DNA from 2 places in the Paenisporosarcina macmurdoensis genome. Region 2 is predicted to be linked to the other one. Evidence: predicted binding sites of a transcription regulator. Region 2 holds the regulator's gene; the other holds the start of a gene.
What was found. The regulator NrdR, encoded in region 2, represses ribonucleotide reductase genes. The targets are predictions, from matches to a motif close to AACACNATATATNGTGTT.

Region 1 (12,724 bases), on a different contig from region 2:
TGCGAAAAATGCTGATAGTAAAGCCTATGCTTCATTCTTAGGCGCTGGTGTCTATGATCACTACAAGCCAATTATCGTAGATCATGTCATTTCTCGTTCGGAGTTTTATACAGCCTACACGCCTTACCAGCCAGAAATTTCTCAAGGTGAATTGCAAGCGATCTTTGAATTCCAAACAATGATTTGTGAATTAACAGGAATGGATTTAGCGAACTCTTCTATGTATGACGGTGGTACTGCATTAGCTGAAGCGGGAACGCTTGCTGCTGGCCATACTAAGCGTAAAAAACTTCTTATATCTGGAGCAGTTAACCCTGAATCTCAAGATGTCGTACGTATGTATGCATTAGGTCAATCGATTGAAGTAGTTCAAGTACCTACTAAAGATGGCATAACGGATATTGAAGCTCTTAACAATATGATTGATGAAGACACAGCTGCTGTATTAGTTCAGTACCCAAACTTCTATGGTCAAGTTGAAGATATTCGCAAAATGGAAGGTATGACACATGAAGCAAAAGCTTTATTAGTTGTTTCTTCAAACCCACTTGCACTTGGTATCTTAACTTCACCAGGTAAACTAGGGGCGGATATTGTAGTTGGAGATGCTCAACCCTTCGGAATTCCAGAATCATTTGGAGGTCCACATTGTGGATACTTCGCAGTAACTAAAAAATTAATGCGTAAAGTTCCTGGTCGTCTAGTAGGTGAAACTACTGATGAAGTAGGACGTCGTGGCTATGTATTAACACTACAAGCGCGTGAGCAACATATTCGTCGTGATAAAGCAACATCCAACATATGTTCAAACCAAGCGTTAAACGCACTTGCTGCTTCTGTAGCTATGACAGCTCTTGGTAAAAAAGGTGTGCAAGAAATCGCTACACAAAATATTTTAAAAACTAACTATGCTAAAAAAACGTTTGAAGAAGCAGGATTTGACGTTGTCTACCAAGGTGCACATTTCAATGAAATCGTTGTAAATGTTAAGGGTTCTGTATCAACTTTAAACAAAGAATTGTTTAAAGTAGGAATAATCGGTGGATTTGACTTGGGTAGAGTCGATGACAAGTTAGAAGGACATGCGTTAATCGCAGTTACGGAACAACGAACTAAAGAAGAAATCGATGCGCTTGTGCAAGAAATGGGGTCTTTCCGTGCATAAAGATAATCAACCACTAATTTTTGAAATAACAAAAGCAGGCCGTATTGGCTATAGTTTGCCAGAACTTGATATTCCAGAAGTAGATTTATCATCTTTATTACCTGAAGGGTTGCTTCGTGAAGAACCTGCAGAACTTCCTGAAGTTTCTGAATTAGATATTATGCGTCATTATACGGCGTTATCAAAACGTAACCATGGTGTCGATTCAGGATTCTATCCACTTGGATCATGTACCATGAAATACAATCCAAAAATCAATGAATCCGTTGCACGTTTCCCTGGATTTGCAGACATTCATCCTCTTCAAGATGAAGATACAGTTCAAGGTGCATTGGAATTAATGTACGATTTACAAGAACATTTGATTGAAATTACAGGTATGGACGACTTAACATTACAACCAGCTGCTGGAGCACACGGTGAATGGACTGCACTTATGATGATTCGCGCATTCCATTTAGCAAATGGTGACACACAACGAACTAAAGTTATTGTCCCTGACTCTGCTCACGGTACAAACCCTGCATCTGCAACAGTTGCTGGATTCGATACGATTACCGTTAAGTCTGATGAAAATGGATTAGTCGATTTAGAAGATTTAAAACGTGTGGTTGGTGACGATACAGCAGCCTTGATGTTGACAAACCCAAATACTCTTGGATTATTTGAAGAAAATATTTTAGAAATGGCTGCGATCATCCATGGTGTTGGCGGTAAGTTGTATTATGATGGCGCTAACTTAAACGCAGTTATGTCTAAAGCACGTCCAGGAGATATGGGCTTTGACTGTGTTCACTTAAACTTGCATAAAACGTTTACGGGTCCACACGGTGGCGGTGGTCCAGGTTCGGGTCCAGTAGGCGTGAAGAAAGACTTGATTCCATTCTTACCAAAACCTGTTTTAGTGAAAACAGAAGAAGGATATCACTTCGATTACAACCGTCCACAATCAATCGGACGAGTTAAGCCTTTCTATGGGAACTTTGGGATTAACGTACGTGCCTATACGTATATTCGTTCAATGGGTCCAGACGGTTTGAAAGCCATCACAGAATATGCAGTACTGAATGCAAATTATATGATGCGTCGTTTACAACCGCACTTTGACTTGCCTTATGATCGTCATTGTAAGCATGAGTTTGTTTTAAGTGGTCGTCGTCAAAAGAAACTAGGTGTTCGTACACTTGATATGGCGAAACGCCTGCTTGATTTTGGTTACCATCCACCTACAATTTACTTCCCATTAAATGTGGAAGAAGCGATGATGATTGAACCAACTGAAACGGAATCAAAAGAAACGCTAGATGCATTTATCGATGCGATGATTCAAATCGCTAGAGAAGTTGAAGAGAATCCAGAAATCGTTCAGCAAGCACCTCATACAACCGTCATTAAACGATTAGATGAGACGAAAGCTGCTCGTAACCCAGTTTTACGTTATATAAAAGCATAGTCAAAAGGGAGCTGTCCTTTAAGTCATGAAATATGACTAAGGGCAGTTCCTTTTTTTATTTAGTAGAGATTGATTTCTGGTCCGGCGATTTTCCATGTTTCGAAGCTAGCGAAGCGGCGTCTTCCACTCCAATCAACCATAAGTTCATCATTTGCAAAACAGTCACTTTTAATTGTTTACAAGGTTCGAATTTAGGAACAGGTAAATGACTTATGTTTCTCAACTTAATTAATATTAGGGACTTATTAAACAGCCTACTATTTGATTTGTTCTGCTTTTCCAATGGATATGTTAAATTGTGATGTCGATTAATTTATTATCATCTAAGCGTTTGCCGTACATATGAAAATGGATGAATGGAAATATATTGAAGGAGAATAGGAATAAATAGAGATGAAAGAGGCTGAAATAGTATCTTCGACCGAACATCTATTTAAAGAAACCTTCTATTCTTTAGTAACTAAACTAAAGGGAGCGATGGATGCACAGCAACCGCAGGATAAATCTAATAAAGGGGATGGGCGAGTGACGTAGTCACAAGCCCATCCCCTTATTTTCTAGATTATTGTGCAGCCGGTAAAGCATCCGAAGTGGACTGGAAACCTGCCATCCTCTTAATTGTCTTCAGCAGGTAACTAGAAATCTTAAAAAATCACTAAACAGAATAAAGGTGTTACGTTTGTATGTCTATTAAAATCCAATTGAAGCTTCATCGTTTTCCCAGTCATTCTTTTTAGAACGTTTATTTTGCTTTTGGAGTTCCTTAATGCGATCTTCAAAAGCCAGTTCACCATCATAGTGCCAGTTTAAGGCAACAGACATATATAATTCATTTAATTGAGAAATGGATAATCCTTTTGTTAGACGAGCCATATCCACAACTTGTTGGTGTGAGAAGATGTCCTTTAAGTCAAGTTTTCGTAAATATTGTTCACGTACTTGAGAGGAAGGTGCTGGTATTTCGTATGCTCGGTCAAAACGTCCTGCACGATTAATCAACGCAGGATCAATTTTTTCGGGGTAGTTTGTCGTGCCTATAATAAATAAGCCTTCTCTAGATTGCGTACCATCTAGCGTGTTCAAAAAGACAGAACGCGTATATTCGGGCATGGAGTCTATATCTTCAATGACAAGAATGGCTGGAGCTAATCTTGTGACGATGCCAAATACTTCTTGTATCGAATGACTGCCAGTAAATTCTGTAATTTGCCAATACACAACGGGTGCATTTGTTGAGCCTGTAATGGACTTAACTAATGTGGTTTTTCCGTTTCCAGGAGAGCCATAAAGTAAAATGCCTCGCTTATAGGGCAAGCCATATTCTTTAAAAAATTGTCCGTCTGCTGTGAAAAACTGATCGATGGAGCGGAAAATATCTTGTTTAACCGAATCCACTAACATGACATCTTCACGGCTAACAACAGAGTGTTCACCGTAATTGCGGCGCTTCACGCCGTCTTCCGTATCCACTAAAAACGTAACAGACTGCATCAACATTTGGCGCAATTTTTCGTTTATATCTTGTAAAAAAGTTAATGCCTTTTCTGGAGATTGGGCATAGCAATGAAACTCTGGCCAACTATGATCAGCAGTGTAGAACGATACAATGGTTAAGGCTACTTCATGATCAGGGAAATAAATAATTTGATTTTCAAACGTATTGACGATCTTCAAATGGCTGTCATTAGCATCCTCAGTAGTTGTTGCTACTTTTCCAAGACTTCGTGTCTCGTAGATGTGACAAAGAGATTCGTACGGAAGGAGGCCCTTTTCCATCATTTCAAGAACGTTGGTATCAAGTTGAGAAATGGTTTCACCGATATAGATATGTTGCCATTGTCCTGATTGTCTATTTTCTAGCACTTCGATGATGCGTTTGGATACGAATGCAAGATCTTCGTAATGGGGAAGAGTTTGTCTTGTATCTTCATTGTGTGAAATAAGCGTAAATGGTTTCATAACGGCCTCCCTTAAAATATGACTAAATAATAACGATTAAATTTAAAAAAAGTTCCTCCAATTGGAAGAACTTAATGATATTTATTTTGTTTTAATTTTACCAGTCCACTTTTTGAAGCCGCCATCTAATTGATAAATCTGTGTGTATCCTTTTTTCTTAAGAAACAAAGCCGTACGTGCGCTTCTTGCGCTATTTTGACAATACAAGTAAACAGGTTTGTCTGAACGAATTTCTTTGACGCGTTGACGCATTTGTGAAGAAGGGATGTTACGTGCACCTAGTATGTGCCCGCCATCAAATTCTTTTGGTTCACGGACGTCTACGAGTTGTGCTTTACGGTACCCCTCAATAAACTGTTCTTGGGTTAAACCTGAAACAGCTTTCTTCAATCGAAGTGCTGATACTAAAAAGTACACCACCAAAACAAATAAAGCAGCACTGATAATATATAAAAATGTCAAAACAACTTCCCCTTTCTCTCTATGTTTTTATTATACTATTTTCTTGTGAGAAAACCCATCTTTTTAAAGGACCATTGATTGGCTAAAAAGTCATTTTTTTTTGATCAAGAAGGTATTCATTTAGTTAGAATGATGATTCACCAATCTCAAATATCAATTTATTAAGCTGTATACGAGTCAATTCCATAAATCATAAAATCGAATGTAAACACGAATATTGTAAAAACAGAGATTCTGCGGATTTCCGTTACGGTCGGTCGCTTTGCACTGGCGGTCTGTGTGCTCCTAGATCTTTACGCTTTCAAAAGGGTCACACTGGAGACGCTTTTCCCGCTGCAAAGATATTGGACGACTCCAATATCTTTGCAGCGAGTAAACGCATGAGTACATGTTTTTCTGGCCGCACTTCACTCCAATCAACAAATATACTGTAGATTTCCAAAAAATAATTTAGTAGCCACATGACATTTGGTTTGTTAATATGAAGAGCATTGTGAGGGGGAACTATATGTCTAAACCGACTTGGTATTTTATTAATTCAGGCGCTTGTCGTCCATCTTATAATATGGCCTTAGATGAAGCATTATTAGATTGGCATAGCGAAGGACTCCTGCCTCCGATTGTACGTTTTTATGGGTGGACTCCTGCCACATTATCGATTGGTTACTTTCAAAATGTTGAGAAAGAAATTAATATGGAAGAAGTTAAGAAGCATAACTTAGGTTTTGTTCGTCGTCCAACAGGTGGTCGAGGAGTATTGCATGAACATGAATTAACATATAGCATTATCGTCAGTGAAGATTACCCAAATATGCCAGCGACAGTCACCGAAGCTTATCGGGTATTAAGTGAAGGTTTATTAATCGGGTTTCAAAAACTTGGGCTTGATGCCTATTTCTCAGTGCCTGATACAGTCGAAAAGAAAAGTGATTTAAAAAATCCTAAAAGTGCGGTTTGTTTTGACGCCCCATCTTGGTATGAGTTGGTAGTAGAAGGTAAGAAAGTAGCAGGCAGTGCACAAACGCGACAAAAAGGTGTAATCCTACAGCACGGAGCGATCTTACTTGATTTGGATGAAGACAAACTCGTCTCTTTATTTAATTATCCATCTGAAGAAGTGAAGGCTCGTGTTCGCAGAGGGTTGCCAGAAAAAGCCGTAGCGATAAATCGTATTCGGAAGACTCCCGCAACTATTGAAGAATGTATTGAAGCATTTAAAAGTGGATTTGCGGAGGGATTAGATGTTAATCTTGAGCCTTATTCTCTTACGAATGAACAAATAGAATATGTAAAAGAGTTAGAAACTAGGCGTTATGCACATGATGATTGGACTTACCGAAAATAGAAGGTATAAAGTATTATTTTTAATATAAAATAAGGAATATTTACCTATAGACGTTGCGTATGTATGTTCGGCCATACATGCGCTTCAATTGATTTAAATATCAATATGTAGTAATATATTTAATTATACGCACTATATATAGTGTTTTCGACCTTACATAGGAGGAATGAATTATGGTACTAATTTCTAACGATACGATTGGTAAATTGAACATTAATGCATTAAATCAGGATATTCTTTCTTTCCCACAAGTACATCAAATTACGCAAGACATGACACTAACGCACAAAGGTGTTTCTCGCTTAGTAATGCTTGATCGCTATTCATTTAAAGATATGTCAAAAGATACGTTGAAAGAAGGAGACTTCGTCGTATTAACGGTGAAAGAAGATCCTAAATTCCCAGCACGTGGCTTAGGTTATATTGTTTCTATAGACCGTGCAACAAACAAAGCAAAAGTGTTAATTGAAGAGGACTACCGAAGTGCCATTGATGACCCAACGGAGCAACAATTGGGAATCGTTAATCGATCAATTCATGTAATTGAAAAACCATTGGAAGTTTATTATGAACAAATTGCAAAACGTAATGCAACTGGATTAGCATCAGTAGAAACAACTGAAGAAAAGAAACAAGAATGGTTCCAAAAGTTTTATGAGCAATTGGTAGCATTGAAATTTATACCTGCTGGACGAGTTCTTTATGGAGCAGGAGCAGGTACTGATGTGACTTATTTCAACTGTTATGTTATGCCGTTTGTACCAGATTCGCGTGAAGGGATTTCTGATCATCGTAAACAAGTGATGGAAATCATGAGTCGTGGTGGTGGCGTTGGAACGAATGGATCAACACTTCGTCCACGTAATACGCTTGCAAAAGGTGTTAACGGAAAATCATCTGGCTCAGTATCATGGTTAGATGATATTGCGAAGTTAACTCATCTAGTAGAACAAGGTGGCAGCCGACGTGGTGCTCAAATGATCATGCTAGCGGATTGGCATCCTGATATTGCGGAATTTATTATTTCAAAAATGCAAAACCCTAGAATTCTTCGCTTCTTAATCGAGAATACAGAAGATGAAACCATCAAAGAACTTGCGAAAGATAAACTTAACTTCAAAGCATTAACTCAGCAAGAAGAAGCGATGTATCAAGGTATTGTCAATTACAAAGCAATTCCTGGACTTGGTGGATTTAGTGATGGAATTATCCGCGATGCAGAAACAAAATTAACAGATGGTGGTACTTACAGCGTAAACAATTCAGAGTTCTTAACTGGTGCTAATATTTCAGTTACGCTAACTGATGACTTTATGAAAGAAGTAGAACTAGACGGCGATCATGCACTTCGATTCCCAGCTGTTGAAACTTACACTTCAGAAGAAATGGCTGTTTATAATGAGAAATGGCATGAAATTGGAGACGTTCGTGAATGGGAAAAACAAGGCCATAGTGTCCGTACTTATCGCACAATGAAAGCGAAAGACTTATGGAATTTAATTAACATTTGCGCAACATACTCTGCAGAACCTGGGATTTTCTTTATTGATAATGCAAACGAAATGACCAACGCTAAAGCATATGGACAACAAGTGGTTGCAACGAACCCGTGTGGAGAACAACCATTAGCACCTTATTCTGTATGTAACTTAGCAGCTGTCAATTTAGCTCAGTTTGCTCAAAAAGAGTCGAAAACAGTCGATTTTGAATCTTTGAAAGAAACGGTACGTGTCGGTGTACGTATGCAAGATAACGTGATTGATGCAACTCCTTACTTCTTAGAAGAAAATGAAGTACAAGCTCGAGGTGAACGTCGTGTTGGCCTTGGTGTTATGGGACTTGCCGACTTGCTGATTTATTGTGAAAAAGAATATGGATCAGATGAAGGTAATGTATTAGTTGATCAAATTTTTGAAACAATTGCTGTGGCAGCGTACGAAACTTCTGCTGAACTTGCAAAAGAACGCGGTAGTTTCCCGTTCTTAGAGGGTGAAACGCTAGAAGAAACCAATCGACTACGCCAAGCATTTATCAATACAGGATTCATGAAAAAAATGGCTCCTCATGTACGTGAATCGATTATTGAAAATGGAATTCGTAACTCTCACTTACTAACTGTTGCGCCAACGGGATCAACTGGAACAATGGTTGGAGTTTCGACAGGCTTAGAACCTTATTTCTCATTCACCTATTATCGTAGTGGTCGTTTAGGGAAATTCATTGAAGTAAAAGCTGATATTGTACGTGAATACTTAGAAGCAAATCCGCATGTAGATGCTGCTAATTTGCCAGAGTGGTTTAAAGCATCAATGGAATTAGCACCAGAAGCTCATGCTGATGTGCAGTGTATTATTCAGCGTTGGATTGATAGTTCTATTTCTAAAACAGTAAATGCACCTCGTGGATATACAGTGGAACAAGTACAAGGTGTATACGAACGACTGTATCGTGGAGGGGCTAAAGGTGGTACGGTGTATGTTGATGGAAGTCGAGATGCGCAAGTATTAACACTAAAAGCAGAAGAAAATGTGATGGATGAACATCATTATGAAGAGAAAATCATAGAAAATCGTCCGATTGTATTAGTGGATACGATTCAAGCTTTACGCTCTACGACGGTGACAATTGGCTCTGAAGCAGGAAATAAATGTCCAGTCTGTAGACAAGGTACAGTAGAAGAAATGGGTGGCTGCAATACATGTACGAGTTGCGGTGCTCAATTGAAATGTGGTTTATAGAACAAATAGCTTCACTTCACATTGAAGCTATAAAATAGAAAAACGCACATTGTATCAGTTAGATACAACGTGCGTTTTTTCTATTTCTCTTAATTTGGTAAAAGATGCAATTGCTACTTCTACTTGTTCATCTTGCGGTTCTTTCGTTGTTAATAACTGTAACCACAAACCGGGATAACCTAAGTAACGAAGTACCGGGACGTTCCGAAGTGCATTAGTTGTTTGTAATACTTCAAATGAAATACCTAGAACTACAGGAATTAATAAGATCCGATTGACCACACGTAACCATAATGGATCTGTTGGTACTAAAAAGTAGATAAACATGCCGACAATTACTGTAAATAAGATGAAGCTACTGCCACAGCGGTAATGAAGTCTAGATTGAATTTGAACATTTTGGACCGTCAGTGGTAAATTCTGCTCAAACGCATTAATTACTTTATGTTCAGCACCATGATATTGGAATACCCGTTTGATAAGAGGAGTCAATGAAACAAAGAAAATATAACTAAGAAGTAACAGTAGTTTAAAAGAACTTTCTAACACAATTTGTCCAGTTTTAGAAGGAACTAAAAAATCGAAGAAATCTGCCAAAAAAACAGGAAGTAATGTGAAAATAAATTTTCCGAATAAAAAAGATAAAATCCCGATGGCAGCGACACCCAACACCATTTGAATCTTAGAAACTTCTTCTACTTTTTCTACCTCTTGGCCAGGCACGACATCATAGCGATCACTCGCGAAGTTAATATGTTTGGAGCCATTTGCAGCAGCTTCTACAATCGCAACAACACCACGAACAAAAGGGATTTTCTTCAATTTTTGAAAAAGAGGTTTCTTTTCTCTCGGTAAATGATAATAATCAATGGATTTATCTAGTCTGCGAATGGCTGTAACGGTATGATCTTTCCCACCGAACATAACTCCTTCTAAAAGAGCTTGTCCTCCATATACGGGTGCTTTGCTATCTTTTCCCAATCACTTGCACCACTCTCTGAATGTTTAATTTTTTGTATAACTAAACCATTGTACTAAAATTTTGGAAAAAGTACTATTAGCGTGAATAGAGTGGGAGAAATCAGTCAAAAATGGCAGAATAGAAAGGATTGTGATTTGATTGAAAGGTACTCACTATCTATGGATATCATCTGCACATGCAGTGGTTTTTACAACAATATTAGGTTTTCTTCATGTATTTAAATTTATTAAATGGCATCCATTAAACTGGACAGAGACTTTTCAAATATTTCCTCATTCACATGTTTCAATTAAGTGGATACTCACTTTTTTTATCGTCTTTTTGATCATAAATATTGCGATGGGGATATTGCTACTTGTCAAAAAAATGCCAGCCATTTCTAGTTCAATCCTGTTAGGATTTGCCATTTGGATATTATTGGAATGGGCAATTTATAAAGAATTCTCAAGTATAGGGTGGCATTCTATTCCGATATTAACGGTTATTCTACTAATCTCAAGAGCTCTTGCAGAAACAATTGTTTATTATGACCGAGCTGTATATGATGATGACCGAAAGTAGTTGCCGCACTTATTAGTTATGATAAAATGAAAGGGTACGATGCAATTAGGGGGAATAATGTGAAGATTCTTTGTTTGAATGGACCGAACTTAAATCGTTTAGGAAAACGTGAACCAGCAATTTACGGATCGGAAACATTAGAAGATGTGCAGCAAACGCTTATAACTTACGGCGAACAATCTAATGTACAGGTAGAATGTAAACAATCAAATCACGAAGGTGATTTAATCGATTGGCTTCACCTCGCTGAAGATACCGAAATTAAAGGGATTATATTCAACCCTGGAGCATACACCCATACAAGTTACGCCATACGTGATGCCATTGCATCTATATCAATTCCAGTAATAGAAGTTCATATCTCGAATATCCATAGTAGAGAAAGTTTCCGTCACCAATCGGTGTTAGCTGCTGTTTGCGTGGGGCAAATTTGCGGACTAGGAACATTTGGTTATACATTAGCACTAGAAACATTTTTACATAGAAGAAAAGGGGAATCTTAAATGGAGAAATTATCTAAATTACGTCAGGCACTTGTGGAACATCAGATTGATGCTTTATTGATAACAAGCGGGTACAATCGTAGATACATAACAGGCTTTACAGGAACAGCTGGAGTTGCCATTGTTTCTCAAGAACAAGCAATTTTTATTACAGATTTCCGTTATACGGAACAAGCCGCAACAGAAATTAATGGTTTTGAAATCGTCCAACATTCAAAAACATTAATTGAAGAAGTTAGTGTGCAATTAGAAAGAATGGGTTCAGAAAAAGTAGGTTTTGAAAAAGATAACATGACTTATGCCATGTTTGAAAGTTATCAAAAGGCTGTTAAAGCAGAGCTAGTACCTGTCTCTGGATTAATTGAGAAAATCCGCTTGATAAAGACGCCTCAAGAGATTAAGATTATTAAGGCTGCCGCAGACATCGCAGATGCGGCTTTTGAACATATTATTACGTATATCGCAGCTGGAAAAACAGAATTAGAGGTTTCTAATGAACTAGAGTTCTTTATGCGTAAACAAGGTGCCTCTTCTTCTTCCTTTGATATCATCGTGGCATCGGGACTCCGATCAGCACTTCCACATGGTGTGGCAACAGATAAGATCATTGAAAAAGGTGATTTTGTTACATTGGACTTCGGTGCACTGTATAATGGATACGTATCGGACGTAACGAGAACAGTTGCTGTTGGAGAACCAAGCGATCACTTAAAAGAGATATATCAAATTGTTCTTGATTCACAAATGTTATCTTTGGAAAAAATTAAACCAGGTATGACCGGAATCGAAGCGGATGCTGTTGCTCGAGATTACATTAAATCAAAAGGCTACGGAGAAGCTTTTGGACATTCTCTAGGACACGGTATTGGCTTAGAAGTACACGAAGGACCTGGATTATCATTCCGTTCGGATGTGGTTCTTGAAGAAGGAATGGTCATTACAATTGAACCTGGTATATACTTACCGGGTATCGGTGGCGTTCGTATTGAAGATGATTCAATAATGACAGCGATCGGGAATAGCAAAATAACACATTCTACAAAAGAGTTACTTATCTTATAAATTTTGGAGGAAATAAAATGATCTCAGTAAATGATTTTAAAACAGGTGTAACAATTGAAGTAGATGGTGGTATTTGGCGCGTACTAGACTTCCAACATGTAAAACCAGGTAAAGGCGCAGCGTTCGTACGTTCTAAATTGCGCAACATCCGAACTGGTGCTGTGAATGAGAAAACATTCCGGGCTGGAGAAAAAGTAGCAAAAGCTCAAATTGATAACCGTAAAATGCAGTATTTATATGCAAACGGTGATACACATAATTTCATGGATACTGACACATATGAACAGATTGAACTTGACTCAAAACAAATCGAGTATGAATTGAAATTCTTGCGCGAAAACATGGAAGTTCAAATTATGCAGTATCAGGGTGAAACGTTAGGTGTTGAATTACCGAATTCGGTTATTTTAATCGTTGCAGAAACAGAGCCTGGTATTAAAGGTGATACATCAAGTGGTGGTACGAAGACAGCTGTTTTAGAAACGGGTCTTTCA
Region 2 (12,724 bases):
TGAAGCTTCCATAATTTTTTCATCACTTGCATATTGAAATGCTTTAGTTGAAAGCGTATCGAAATTAAATGGACGTAAAATTAATGTTAATGGAATTTCTTTTAAGATATCAATAAACACTAAAATAAATCCGCTTATAATGGCACCTTTCAGCATAGGAACATCAACTTTGAAGAATGTTTTTGTCACTCCAACACCTAAAAGTCTCGAAGCGTCACGGAAGTCAGTTCCTATTTTATCGTATCCAGATTCAATGGAATTATAACCAATCGCAAAGAATCTAATAATGTATGCGGAAATTAACATAATTAAACTTACACTTAATACCAATGTTGTCGAAATGCCAACCATTTGATAAACAGGTACTAAAAAACGATCCAATGCGATGAATGCAGTGACAACTGCCACAGCTATAACCGCTCCTGGTATAGAATATCCGAGAATGGACAGCTTGGGCAATAATTTCGCCACTCTGCCATGTACTAAGCGACTAAAGTTACCAACGATTAATGCAAAAACCATAATGGCTGTTGCACTTATTCCAGCGACTAAAACTGAATTTTTTACATAGATTAAGAATTCACCCATCGGGATTGTACCATACGTTAAAATCATCCAATCGACCAGTTGAGCAATTGGAATAAAGAAACCTAAGCTCAAGATTACTAATCCATAAGTAGTTGCGAGTCCTGCTTTCCATCCTTTTAAATGAATAAGAGGCAAAGGTCGCACTTTTGTTGTGGAATAGCTGTATTGACGTCTTCCACGTAAAACTTTTTCAATCACCAAGATAAAGATAACAAACCCCATTAGGGATGCTGCAAGTTTAATTGATGATTCAATATCACCTAATCCAAACCAGGTTTGAAAAATCGCGGTAGTAAATGTTTGAATGCCGAAATATTTCACGACACCATAATCATTTAGTACTTCCAGCACAACTAAACTTGCACCACCAATAATGGAAACTCTAGAAATTGGAATAACGACTTGGAAAAATGTACGCCAAGGTCCCTTCCCCAACATGCGAGCACTTTCAATGAGTGAGGCTGATTGTTGCGATAAGAAAATACGTGTAATCGTATAAACATATGGATATAAGAACATCGTATAAATAAATATTGCACCAGGTAAATTCATAATATCAAAAAAGGCTGGATTCAGTTCCATACCAAATCGATCTCGAAGTGTCGTTTGTATAACACCCGTGTAATTAACTATTCCGTGATACGTATAAGCTCCAATGAACGGTGGGATGGATAGTGGCAAAATCAAAGCCCATTTCAAAAATTTACGTAAAGGAAATTGATACTGCGCAATAAGCCACGCCAAGCTTAAACCAATAGAAATCGTTAATACAGCTGTTGCACTAATGAGAATAAGAGACGTTCGAATAAAAGACCCTAGGACGAATTCTTTCATATGTGCCCAGTTTTCATTGGATGGTGAAAAAATACCCATTACGATCGTTATGTTCGGCAAAAATAATAGAATCATAATGATTGCTGCTGATACCGTCCACACATTTACATTTGTTAGTCTTCTTTGCACGTCCCAAACACCTCTTCTAATCCCAAGAAATCCCCTGTTACGGAAATTCGTAACAAGGGCTAGTTCATTTAATTATTTCCAACCAACTTCATTAAAGATTAAAATTGATTTTGCATTGTTATCACCAAGAACTGATAGTGAAATATCTTGTTCTTTAAATTCGCCCCATGATTTAAGTAATTCAGTTTCTTCAACTGATTCATTTACTGGGTATTCATAGTTAGCTTCTGCAAATGTACCTTGAGCTTCAGGAGCTGATAAGAACTCAAGAAGTTTAACTGCATTGTCTTTGTTTTTAGATGTTTTTACAACACCAGCGCCACTTACGTTAACATGTGTGCCTGTTGTGTCTTGGTTCGGGAAGTAAATGCCTAAGCCTTCTGCCACTTTAACTTCTTCTGCATCTTCAGAATTTAACATTTGACCGAAGTAATACGTATTCATGATTGCAACGTCACCAACACCAGCTGCGATTGCTTTTGCTTGGTCTCTGTCGCCACCTTCAGGATCACGTGCAAAGTTTGCTACAAGTCCTGCAGCCCACTCTTTAGCTTTGTCTTCTCCGTTAATTTCAATAAAAGATGCTAACAAAGATTGATTATACACGTTTTCAGACCCACGAATCAAGACGCGACCCTTCCACTGATCTTCTGTTAGTGCTTCATACGTTGATAACTCTTCAGGTTTTACTGTTTCTTTATTGTAGATAATGACACGAGCACGCTTCGTTAAGCCGTACCACATTTGGTCTTCATCTTGGAAGTTAGCCGGAATTTGCTCTGTTAATTTATCACTTGATACTGCTTGTAATATACCTTCATCTTTAGCACGGAATAATCGTCCTGCATCCGCTGTTAGGAATAGATCCGCTTTAGTTGCATCGCCTTCACGTTTAATACGCTCAAGCAATTCATCTGCTTCACCTTTGATGACGTTTACTTTAATACCAGTTTCTTCTTCGAATTTAGCATAAAGTTCATCATCAACATCATAATGACGTGCTGTATATAGGTTTACTTCTTTACTTTCGTTTGTTTCAGTTGTCTCTTTCTTCGACGTGGATTTAGTAGTTGTATCGTTTCCACATGCAGATAATACAAGTAGAGCTAAAGCTATTATTAGGTATAAGGCTTTTTTCACTGGATGTCTCTCCCTTTGTTATGTAGTAAATCGCTATTGAAAACGATTCTCAATCTCAATTATAAATGGCTTATGAGAATTGTCAACAATTCTTATCTGAAATAAACATAGTCGTACTATTCTGAAAAATTTAATTATTTATTCGATTGATTTCTTGAAATAAATAGCATAAGTCTTTACCAATTTTTATTCTTATTCATTTTGTATTCATCCTATTCCCTCGGTATTTATTCCCGTTCACTACGGAATTATTCCTATTCAACAGCACCATGTTCCTTTTCAGCATACATTTATTCCCCATCACCCATTTTCCCACCAAAAAACTACCAGACAGTAATAGTCTGGTAGCACAAATTATGACGTATTTTATGACGTTAGCCATCTCTACGGTTTTTCCCACTCAAACGCATGGGAATGGTTATTGAACGAATTCGTTCCATAATACGAGCAGCTTTTACTTGCTCTCGTTCCCCTTTACTTGAATAAGCTAAGTGTTCTTCTAATCCATCGTAATCGAAGTTTGAAGTGATAAACGTCGGTAAATTCTCAGCCATTCTATAATGCAGCACTGTACCTAAGATCTCATCTCGAGTCCAAGTAGATAATGTTTCCGCTCCCAAATCATCGAGCATTAGCACAGGAGCTTTTTTCACGTAATCGACTTTCTCTTGAAGCGATTGATCTTGAATAGCGTGTTTCATCTCACGTAAAAATTCTGGTACATAGACGAGAACTATTTTGATTTTTTGTTCAGCGAGCTCATTGGCAAGGGCACCTAATACGTAGGACTTCCCGACACCAAACTCTCCATAAATGTAAAAACCTTTCGAAGGTAATTTACCTGTCGTTTTAAGTTCCTCCATAAATGTATTGGCTGCAGTACCAAGATTAACGCGTGTGTTGTGATCATACGTAACCGTTGCAAGTCGTGCTTTCAACACATCTTTTGGCATGTGCATACTTGAAATCATGGCAGACACTTCACGACGCTCATCCTCAATGATTTTTTGACGACATCTAACATAGTCAAGATCAATTAATCCACGAATCATTGCTAATTTCGGTACATAGCCTTTCATGATATTTTCACAGTTAGCCACGTTTTCACATGTTTCACAATCATGATTTTGTGTTGTATACTCGTATAATTTCCCGAGTCCGCGATCGACAATCGCTTTATTCACAATTTCACCATTTTTAGCTAAAAATGCTTGGACTTCATCATTTTCAAGTATTTCTGCTTTCATTTTTTCATATCGCTCCGAAAATGCTGGTGCATTAACGACACGCTTCAATGTTTCACTTATTGGTTCCACTAGTTTTCGCCTGCCCCTCTGTTACACCGAGTTTCTCAAGCAACTGTTGTTTTTTTGTTTCCCAATCTTCGGTTACTTCATTCTCAACAACTGATTGTTTCGTTGAGCGTGTTTCTTTCGCTTTATAAAACCACTCTGGAACTTTCTCATCGCGCACATTTTTTCGTTTGTAAGGTGTTGCTGTCTTCGCAGAATTTTGCCAATCGAGATATTGATCATGTTCTTTTCTTGATATCTCAATGGCCTGCTCTGCAGTTTGAATGTTCTCACGTTGCCAATGCGCTGCGATTTTGTGTACATAATTCTTATTTAACTTCATTTTGGCCCGAATTAATACGAATTGCAACAATACGTTGACGACTGCGGGCGGAAAACTATATTTAAAAATAAGTTCATTGGCTAAATCCACTTCCACTGGCATTGGTTCTTTACCATTTGATAAATCTCGCAATACTTCTAGTGGTGGCGTATCTTCTAGGTATTTGATAAGAGATTGATCCTTAGAAAGCACCATATCTTGTGTCTCGACTTTATTTTGTTGTGGAAGCTTTTGAGTAAGCCGTGGTGGTTTTGAAGAAATCGAAAGTTTATAATAATCAGCGGCTGTTTTTTTCAGTCGGTCTTCTGTAATACGATTTTGATCATCAATAGCCATCATTAATACTTTTTGCATATCAAGTGCATTTAACGAATATAAGAAAGCCACTTTAGCAATTAATTCTTTTACAGGTAAGGTCAATATATTTGAAGGAATCATGACCTCAGATAACCCAGATTTTAATAAATCGAAATCAAAATCCATTGAGTAAAACGGTAATTTTTTAGGTCTACTTGGTTGCTCCATTTGTTCAGGACTAAATATATGTCCAAGTTTTGTGTAATCATGATTGCTCTTAAAGACGTCTTGTAAATCTCTCGATACGTTATCATAGCCACTTTGTTGAGCTTGTTTTTTCACGAATCTTTCTCTCACACGAAGATAAGCTTTTTCATGAATAACGCTATATAAAGATGTAGCCAAAATTGGTTCGCTGAAAAACGAAGCGGCATCAAGTGGAGCTATCACTTCATAAATAAACAAGCGTTTATCATGATCATCTTTTTTCCACGTTTTCATTAAACCAATCGCTTCGAGAGCTACTCGGGCATCAAATATTTTTTTTAATGACATATTCAAAACATCCATTAAATAATAATGAGATAATTGCTCCGTAATATGACTCTCAGATTCTGCCCACAATGTGCAGTATAAACTCATCGCATCCGAACCAATGATTGGCTTGTACAACATAGTGACGAGTTGACGATCTGTATCAGCAAGTGGATAAGGCATTTGGATGATGAAGCTATCTACTGGTTGAAGTTCTTTAAACAAAAGTTGCATACAACACCCTGTTCCTTTCTACTTGTTTTCTGGATTTTTCTTTAATAAGTCTTTTAGTTCATCAATAAATACATTAATGTCTTTAAATTGGCGGTAAACGGAAGCGAAGCGAACATAGGCCACTTCATCAATTTTCGCTAAACGGTCCATGACCATCTCGCCTACATCTTCAGACTTCACTTCTGAGTTTCCGATTCGACGTAACTCTTTTTCAATGGAGAATACGACTCCCTCAAGTACATCAAGAGATACAGGGCGTTTTTCGCATGCCCGAATAAGTCCACGTAATACTTTTTCATGGCTAAACTCTTCTCGTGACCCATCTTTCTTGACTAGGATTAAGGGCATTTCTTCTACTTTTTCAAATGTAGTAAAACGAAATGCACATTCTTCACATTCTCTTCTTCTGCGAATTGCTTTATTGTCGTCAACCGGTCTTGAATCCACGACGCGTGTTCCATTATATTGGCAAGCTGGACATCTCATATTTTAATCTCCCGATTTTCGGCATTCGTTTAATGTTCTTATTATATCAAATTAAAACCATATAAATCGAAAAAGCAGAGGAATTTCTTCCTCTGCTTACTCATTTAACAGTTTATGTTTTATGCATTTGCTGTTACGAGAGGTTTGCTCGCTCTTACTGGACCCATACCGCGTGGAATTTCAGTCATTTCACGAGTTTTTGATCCAAGTGCATCAGCAATATATTTAGCAGCAATAGTTGGATCTAAATCGCCACATGTATATACATCAATACTTGCGTAACCGTGTTCAGGGAAGCTGTGAATCGTTAAGTGTGACTCTGAAATAATCACGACTCCACTTACACCTTGTGGTGCAAATTTGTGGAATGCTACTTCACGTACTTCTGCTCCTGATTTAAGTGCTGCTTCAACAAATGTACGTTCGATGAAATTCACATCGTTTATTTTGTCAAATTCGCAATCCCATAGTTCTGCGATAACATGACGCCCCATTGTTTCCATTGTTTCCATGGTTTGTTTCCCCCTTTGATAAGGTTATTTTTGAATCATCAAAGTCAACTACCACGGGGGAAAGTTAGTCCAGAGAGGTCCTAACCCTTTAAGTAGTCAGTGTATATTTAAAGTACACGAATCACATTATATGACGTATTCAACGACAATGCAATAGATTAAGAAAAAAATCCTTCCCTCTGTCTTTTACAGGGAAGGATTTTTCATTATACGTTCACTCTGTCTTTTAGAGCTGCTCCAACTTTTTTCGTTAAATCTAGTACACGAGCTGAGTAACCCCATTCGTTGTCATACCAAGCAAGTACTTTAACTTTACGTGACCCGATTACCATTGTAGTTAATCCATCAACGATCGCTGAGTGAGGATCTGAATTAAAATCAATGGATACAAGTGGTTCAGTTGTAAATCCAAGGATCCCTTTCATAGCACCCTTAGAAGCTTCAATAAATGCAGCGTTTACTTCTTCAACAGTTACGTCTGTTTGAAGGTCTACAACAAGATCAACTAGTGACACATTAGGTGTAGGCACACGGAGAGAAAGACCGTGAAGTTTACCTTTCAACTCAGGCAAAACTAATGATAGCGCTTTCGCAGCACCCGTTGAAGTAGGAATAATTGATTGAGCACAAGCTCTTGCACGACGTAAATCTTTATGTGGATTATCAAGATTCATTTGATCATTCGTATATGCATGAACAGTTGTCATAAGACCATTTTCGATGCCAAACGTATCATTTAGTACTTTTGCTACTGGAGCCAAACAATTCGTTGTACAACTTGCATTAGATATGATGTCATGTTTTTCAATATTTAATTGATCTTCATTTACACCCATTACAATCGTTATGTCTTCATTTTTTCCAGGTGCTGTCAAAATTACTTTTTTAGCTCCTGCTTGTAAATGCAAAGCAGCTCTTTCACGTTCATTAAATTTCCCAGTTGCTTCAATGACAATATCTATGTTCATTTCTTTCCATGGTAAATTCAATGGGTCACGATCGCTCACAAGTAGAACTCGTTTACCATTTACGATTAATGCATTTCCTTCAACACTCACATCCGCGGAAAACGTCCCGTGATTTGTGTCATACTTTATCAAATGTGCTAAAGTTTCTGGTGGATATGTTGCATTAATTGCCACAACATTTATATCATTTTGAAGTATTGCCTGACGAAAAACCATACGACCTATGCGGCCAAAACCATTGATTGCTATAGAAGCTGGCATCAAAAATCCTCCTACAAGTATGTTCTACTGTTAGTCTTAATCCTGAAATTAGTATAACACATTTTATATTAAGATAAACCTAAAGTTGGCAATGTAGAAATGTTCTATTTTTCAGAAAGCGGGACGTTAAATGTCCCACTCGACTAATATCCGCTCTAATTGTTCCTTTGATTGTTCAATGGATCCATTATTATAGATTACCGCATCGGCACCTTTTTCTTTCTCGGAAATTGGTAATTGTGACTGAATTCTTGATGATGCTTCTTCTTCTGAAAGAGAATTGCGACTCATCAATCGTTGCAACTGCATTTCTTCAGTTACAGATACGACTAGTATTTTATCTACGAAGTGTTGCAATCTACTTTCAAAAAGAAGGGGAATATCCATAATCAAGGTTTTTTGACCACTTTCAAAGAGTTCATCTCTTTGGCGCAACATTTCGCTTCGAATAGCTGGATGCATCAAGTCGTTTAATTGTTTCCTTTTTGCAGGATCGTCAAAAATAAGTTTACCCAGAGCGTCACGATTTAATGTGCCATCCTCATGCGTGACTGCATGCCCAAATGTATGCTCAATTTCTCGCAAATTTGATGTCCCTGGTTCTACGACTAATCGCGCAACTAAGTCAGCATCGATAATCGGATATCCTTTTTCTTTTAACATGGCTGAAATCGTGCTCTTGCCACTCGCAATACTTCCTGTTAATCCTATAATCATCTTATGTTCACCCTCTTATCTTTGACATGAAGGACAGTACCAAGAGTTTCGTCCTCCTAGAACACATTGTTTTGTTGGGATTAAGCATTGTGGGCATTGTTTCTTCCCGTACATTTGCAGTCTATCTTGCATACCACCAGCTTCACCGTTGATGTTGCGATAGTCTGAAATAGAACTCCCACCTGCTAAAATACTTTCATTTAATACATCGACTACCATATGAAAAAGTACTGTAAGTCTTTTTTGGCTAATGCGATTTACTTTTCTCGCTGGGTGAATATGCAGACGAAATAACGCTTCTGTCGCATAAATATTGCCGCAGCCAGAAATGACCTGTCCATCCATAATCACTTCTTTTATGGACTTGTTTCGGTATTTAACCAGCTTAGTCAAGTCTAGAAAATGGTCTAGTGCCGGCTCATCGAACGGTTCAGGAGCCATAAGTAGTAGAGGTGGGAATTGTCCTTCTGATTGAAGTAACCGCATTTCACCAAACCTTCGAATATCCGCATACACCAACAACATATCGTCGTCTAAGTGGAAGATCACATGTATGTGTTTTCTGAATTTCTCTTCTGATATCTCATGCGTTTCGTGAACATAAAACCAAGCACCTGTCATACCTAAATGATTCACCAATAACATGCTCTGCTGATCTTTCTCTACATGAAAATAGATATATTTTGATCTTCTTACTATTTGAATGATTTTTGCATCTGCTAGTCCTTGTTGGAAATCAGCAAGCTCGGTTCCTTTGATGATAGCTTGCTTCCCTGCCTTACGAGACACTTCTAAGACCGGTGAAATAGTTACTCTTTTAATAGTCTTTCCAGTAGCCACAGGTTTAAGGGAGTTAACTACTCCCTCTACCTCAGGTAATTCAGGCATTTTTTTGCCCCCTTACTTCGTATCGTACCAAGTTGGACCATATGCATAATCCACTTTAAGTGGAACTTTTAATTCAATCGCATGCTCCATCACTTCAGGTACAATTTTTTCTAATATCGCAATTTCTTCTGGAGGTGCTTCAAAAATTAACTCATCATGTACTTGAAGAAGCATCTTCGCTTGTAAATTATCTTTTTCTAAACGAGCAGCCATATCAATCATGGCTTTCTTAATAATATCTGCGGCACTCCCTTGAATAGGTGTATTCATCGCAGTTCGTTCAGCAAAGCCTCGCAAATTAAAGTTTGAGCTTGTAATGTCAGGCAAGTATCTTCTTCTGTTTAATATGGTTGTAACAAAGCCTTTTTGTTTAGCATCATGAACGATGTCATCCATGTATTGTTTGACTCCTGGAAAGCTCTTTAAATAACGATCGATAAATTCTGCTGCTTCTTTACGTGTAATAGATAGGTTTTGTGACAATCCATAATCACTGATTCCATAAACAATTCCGAAGTTTACTGCTTTCGCAGCACGACGCATATCAGACGTTACAGCTTCCGCTTCTACATGGAAAACATCCATTGCTGTTTTCGTATGAATATCTAAATCATTTCGGAAAGCGTCGATTAATTCTTCATCATCGGACATATGTGCTAAAACACGCAACTCGATTTGAGAATAATCTGCCGCAAATAAGATCCAGCCTGGTTGTGAAGGAACAAAAGCTTTACGTATTTTACGTCCTTCTTCAAGTCGCACAGGAATGTTTTGTAAATTGGGATTTGTTGAACTCAAACGACCTGTTTGTGTGAGAGCTTGTTGGTATCTCGTATGAATTTTGCCATCATCTGTATGAATTTCTTTCAATAATCCTTCAATATACGTAGACTGTAGCTTCCCTAATTGACGGAATAACAGAATATGTGAAATCACTTCATGTTTACCTTCTAATTTCTCCAAAACGTCTGCGGCGGTCGAATAACCCGTTTTCGTTTTTTTCAGAGCTGGAAGTCCTAGTTTTTCAAATAAAATCACACCTAACTGTTTAGGCGAATTAATATTAAAGGTCTCTCCAGCAGCATGATAAATCGTTTGTTCAATCTCCGTTAGCTTTCCAGCTAAATCTTCACCAATATCAACAAGTGTTTGACGATCCACTTTTACTCCATCAGACTCCATTTTCCCTAAAATTGTTGCCAAGGGTAATTCTAAATCTTGATAAAGTTCATATTGTTCATTGTCTTTTAATTTGTTATCCATTATGGTGCGCAAATTCCACACAGCCATTGCTTTTCTTACAATATGCTCACCAAGCTCAGCGTCAGAAGGAACCGATTTCTTTGCTCCTTTGCCATACACTTGTTCATTCGTAAATACATCACCGTATCCGAATTCGCGAGACAACACAGCGACATCGTCAGACGTAATGGCCGGATTAACAATATACGCAGCTAAGACGAAATCGAATTCAACTCCGTCGAGCAAGACATCATTACGATGAAAGGCTGCAAGAGAGGCTTTCGAATCAACTAATCGTTTCTTCTTACTATCGTCAGCTAACCACGTACGGAATGATTCAGAAGCAAATGCATCTTCTACCTTAATGAAGTAAGCATGTTTGTCATCGACAAGTGCAATACCTAACATATCTGCCGTATGATATTGTTCATCGTATAGTTCTAAATGAACAGCCATTTCATCAGATAGATGTTCTTCCGTTATTTCAGTCAACTGAGTGAATGTAATTTCAGACTTTGCTTCTTCGACTTGAGCATATGTTGTTTTTTCGAGTAGAGACTTAAAGGCCAACTCTTGCCAAATTTTAATAACCTGGTCCATGTCTGGTCCTTGATACGATAAATCGTCGAGACCAATTGTAATAGGAGCCTCTGTTTCGATGGTTGCCAGTACTTTACTCATTTTTGCTTGTTCTTCATTGGCTTCTAGTTTCTCTTTAAGTTTTCCTTTAAGCTGATCAATGGCTTCATAAACACCATCAACTGAGTGATGTTCAACTAAAAGTTTAAGTGCTGTTTTTTCCCCAACACCAGGAACACCTGGAATATTATCTGAAGAATCACCCATCAAACCTTTCATATCAATAATTTGATTAGGTGTTATGCCATATTTCTCTTGGATATGAGCTGGTGTGTATTTTTCCATATCAGTGATGCCTTTTCGAGTAATGTAAACGGTTGTTGTATCTGAAGAAAGTTGTGTTAAATCCTTATCCCCTGAAACAATGATTACTTCTTGTCCCTGTGCTTCAGCCTGTTTACTTAGCGTTCCGATAATATCATCCGCTTCGAACATAGAAAGCTCATATTGAGGGATTTGATAAGCTGTGAGTAGCTTACGTAAATAGGGAAACTGTTCAGATAGCTCTGGCGGAGTTTTTTGTCGTCCACCCTTGTACTCGCCAAAAGTTGTGTGTCGGAACGTGGTTTTGCCAGCATCAAATGCAACCAGCATATGTGTTGGTTGTTCTTCATCTAATATTTTTTGTAACATCATGGTAAAACCATAAACTGAATTGGTATGTATCCCGTGTTCATTTGTCAGTAATGGGAGCGCGAAAAATGCTCGATACGCTAAGCTATTCCCATCTAGTAATAAAACTTTGTTTTTGCCCAAAACTTTTCCACTCCTCTACGCATAAAAAAACGTCATCTCCCTTCATATTACCATGTAAGGTAGATGAAAAGAAAATGACGTCCCTTGCTACGACTAACTTCTAAGAGGTGAGACTAGATGGAATAGGATGAGTTATACATCACTTGCTGAAAACTTCATTCTTAAAGCGGTATATTTGAGGTGAGTGGTCGCTAAGTTGTAATTTTCGGGGTCCAAGTTTGAAAAATCTCGCTTCAAGTTGGAATCACTCCAAAATAAGTTTTTTACCTACACTATTGTTTATCGTACATTTGCTCTAGCCGCACGTTCCGAATGGGACAACAAGTATGAAAACCACATACTTGTTGCCTAAATAAAAGAAGCACCTCATTATGAGATGCTTCCTTTCTGTTTGCTATTCTAAATAGCCTGATAGAATTTTTGCGTACGGAGAATCAGAAGGTAATATAATCATCGTATCTTCACCGATAGTCTTCTTATACGATTCTAGTGTTCGATAAAGAGCATAAAACTCTGGATCTTTTGAAAACGATTTGTTATAAATTTTTGCAGCTTGAGATTCACCGTCTGCTGTAATAATCGATGCATCCTTTTTAGCGATTGCAATCAATTCTTGAACTTTACGATCTGTCGAAGCTTCGATTGTTCGTTTGTCTGCATCCCCTTCAGATAAATACTTTTGTGCAATCGATTGGCGCTCTGAAATCATGCGTGTATAAACAGATTGCTCGTTTTCTGGAGGTAGGTCTGTACGCTTCATACGAACATCGATTACTTCAATCCCATAGTTGTCCGCTTTCAATAATTCATTTACTCGAGCAGTAACCCGATCGTTTAAACTACCTCTTGAGGTATTTTCGTCAT

Region 1: the regulator NrdR is predicted to act here: its motif matches at 6,513-6,530, upstream of ACFPYN_RS10785 (vitamin B12-dependent ribonucleotide reductase).

What each region holds. Positions count from the first base shown of each region.
Region 1 covers NZ_JBHSRI010000018.1:203,003-215,726, forward strand. The annotation lists gene gcvPA (aminomethyl-transferring glycine dehydrogenase subunit GcvPA) at 1-1,165, shown strand, start outside; gene gcvPB (aminomethyl-transferring glycine dehydrogenase subunit GcvPB) at 1,128-2,618, shown strand; gene ACFPYN_RS10765 (hypothetical protein) at 3,012-3,152, shown strand; gene ACFPYN_RS10770 (AAA family ATPase) at 3,309-4,577, opposite strand; gene ACFPYN_RS10775 (rhodanese-like domain-containing protein) at 4,659-5,039, opposite strand; gene ACFPYN_RS10780 (lipoate--protein ligase family protein) at 5,548-6,384, shown strand; gene ACFPYN_RS10785 (vitamin B12-dependent ribonucleotide reductase) at 6,558-9,122, shown strand; gene ACFPYN_RS10790 (DUF1385 domain-containing protein) at 9,177-10,046, opposite strand; gene ACFPYN_RS10795 (hypothetical protein) at 10,243-10,665, shown strand; gene aroQ (type II 3-dehydroquinate dehydratase) at 10,725-11,168, shown strand; gene ACFPYN_RS10805 (aminopeptidase P family protein) at 11,169-12,230, shown strand; gene efp (elongation factor P) at 12,248-12,724, shown strand, end outside.
Region 2 covers NZ_JBHSRI010000007.1:130,185-142,908, reverse strand. The annotation lists gene ACFPYN_RS07205 (ABC transporter permease) at 1-1,551, opposite strand, end outside; gene ACFPYN_RS07200 (Fe(3+) ABC transporter substrate-binding protein) at 1,624-2,691, opposite strand; gene dnaI (primosomal protein DnaI) at 3,066-4,007, opposite strand; gene ACFPYN_RS07190 (replication initiation and membrane attachment family protein) at 3,991-5,391, opposite strand; gene nrdR (transcriptional regulator NrdR) at 5,410-5,877, opposite strand; gene speD (adenosylmethionine decarboxylase) at 5,997-6,380, opposite strand; gene ACFPYN_RS07175 (glyceraldehyde-3-phosphate dehydrogenase) at 6,596-7,618, opposite strand; gene coaE (dephospho-CoA kinase) at 7,745-8,335, opposite strand; gene mutM (bifunctional DNA-formamidopyrimidine glycosylase/DNA-(apurinic or apyrimidinic site) lyase) at 8,351-9,223, opposite strand; gene polA (DNA polymerase I) at 9,236-11,860, opposite strand; gene hflC (protease modulator HflC) at 12,255-12,724, opposite strand, start outside.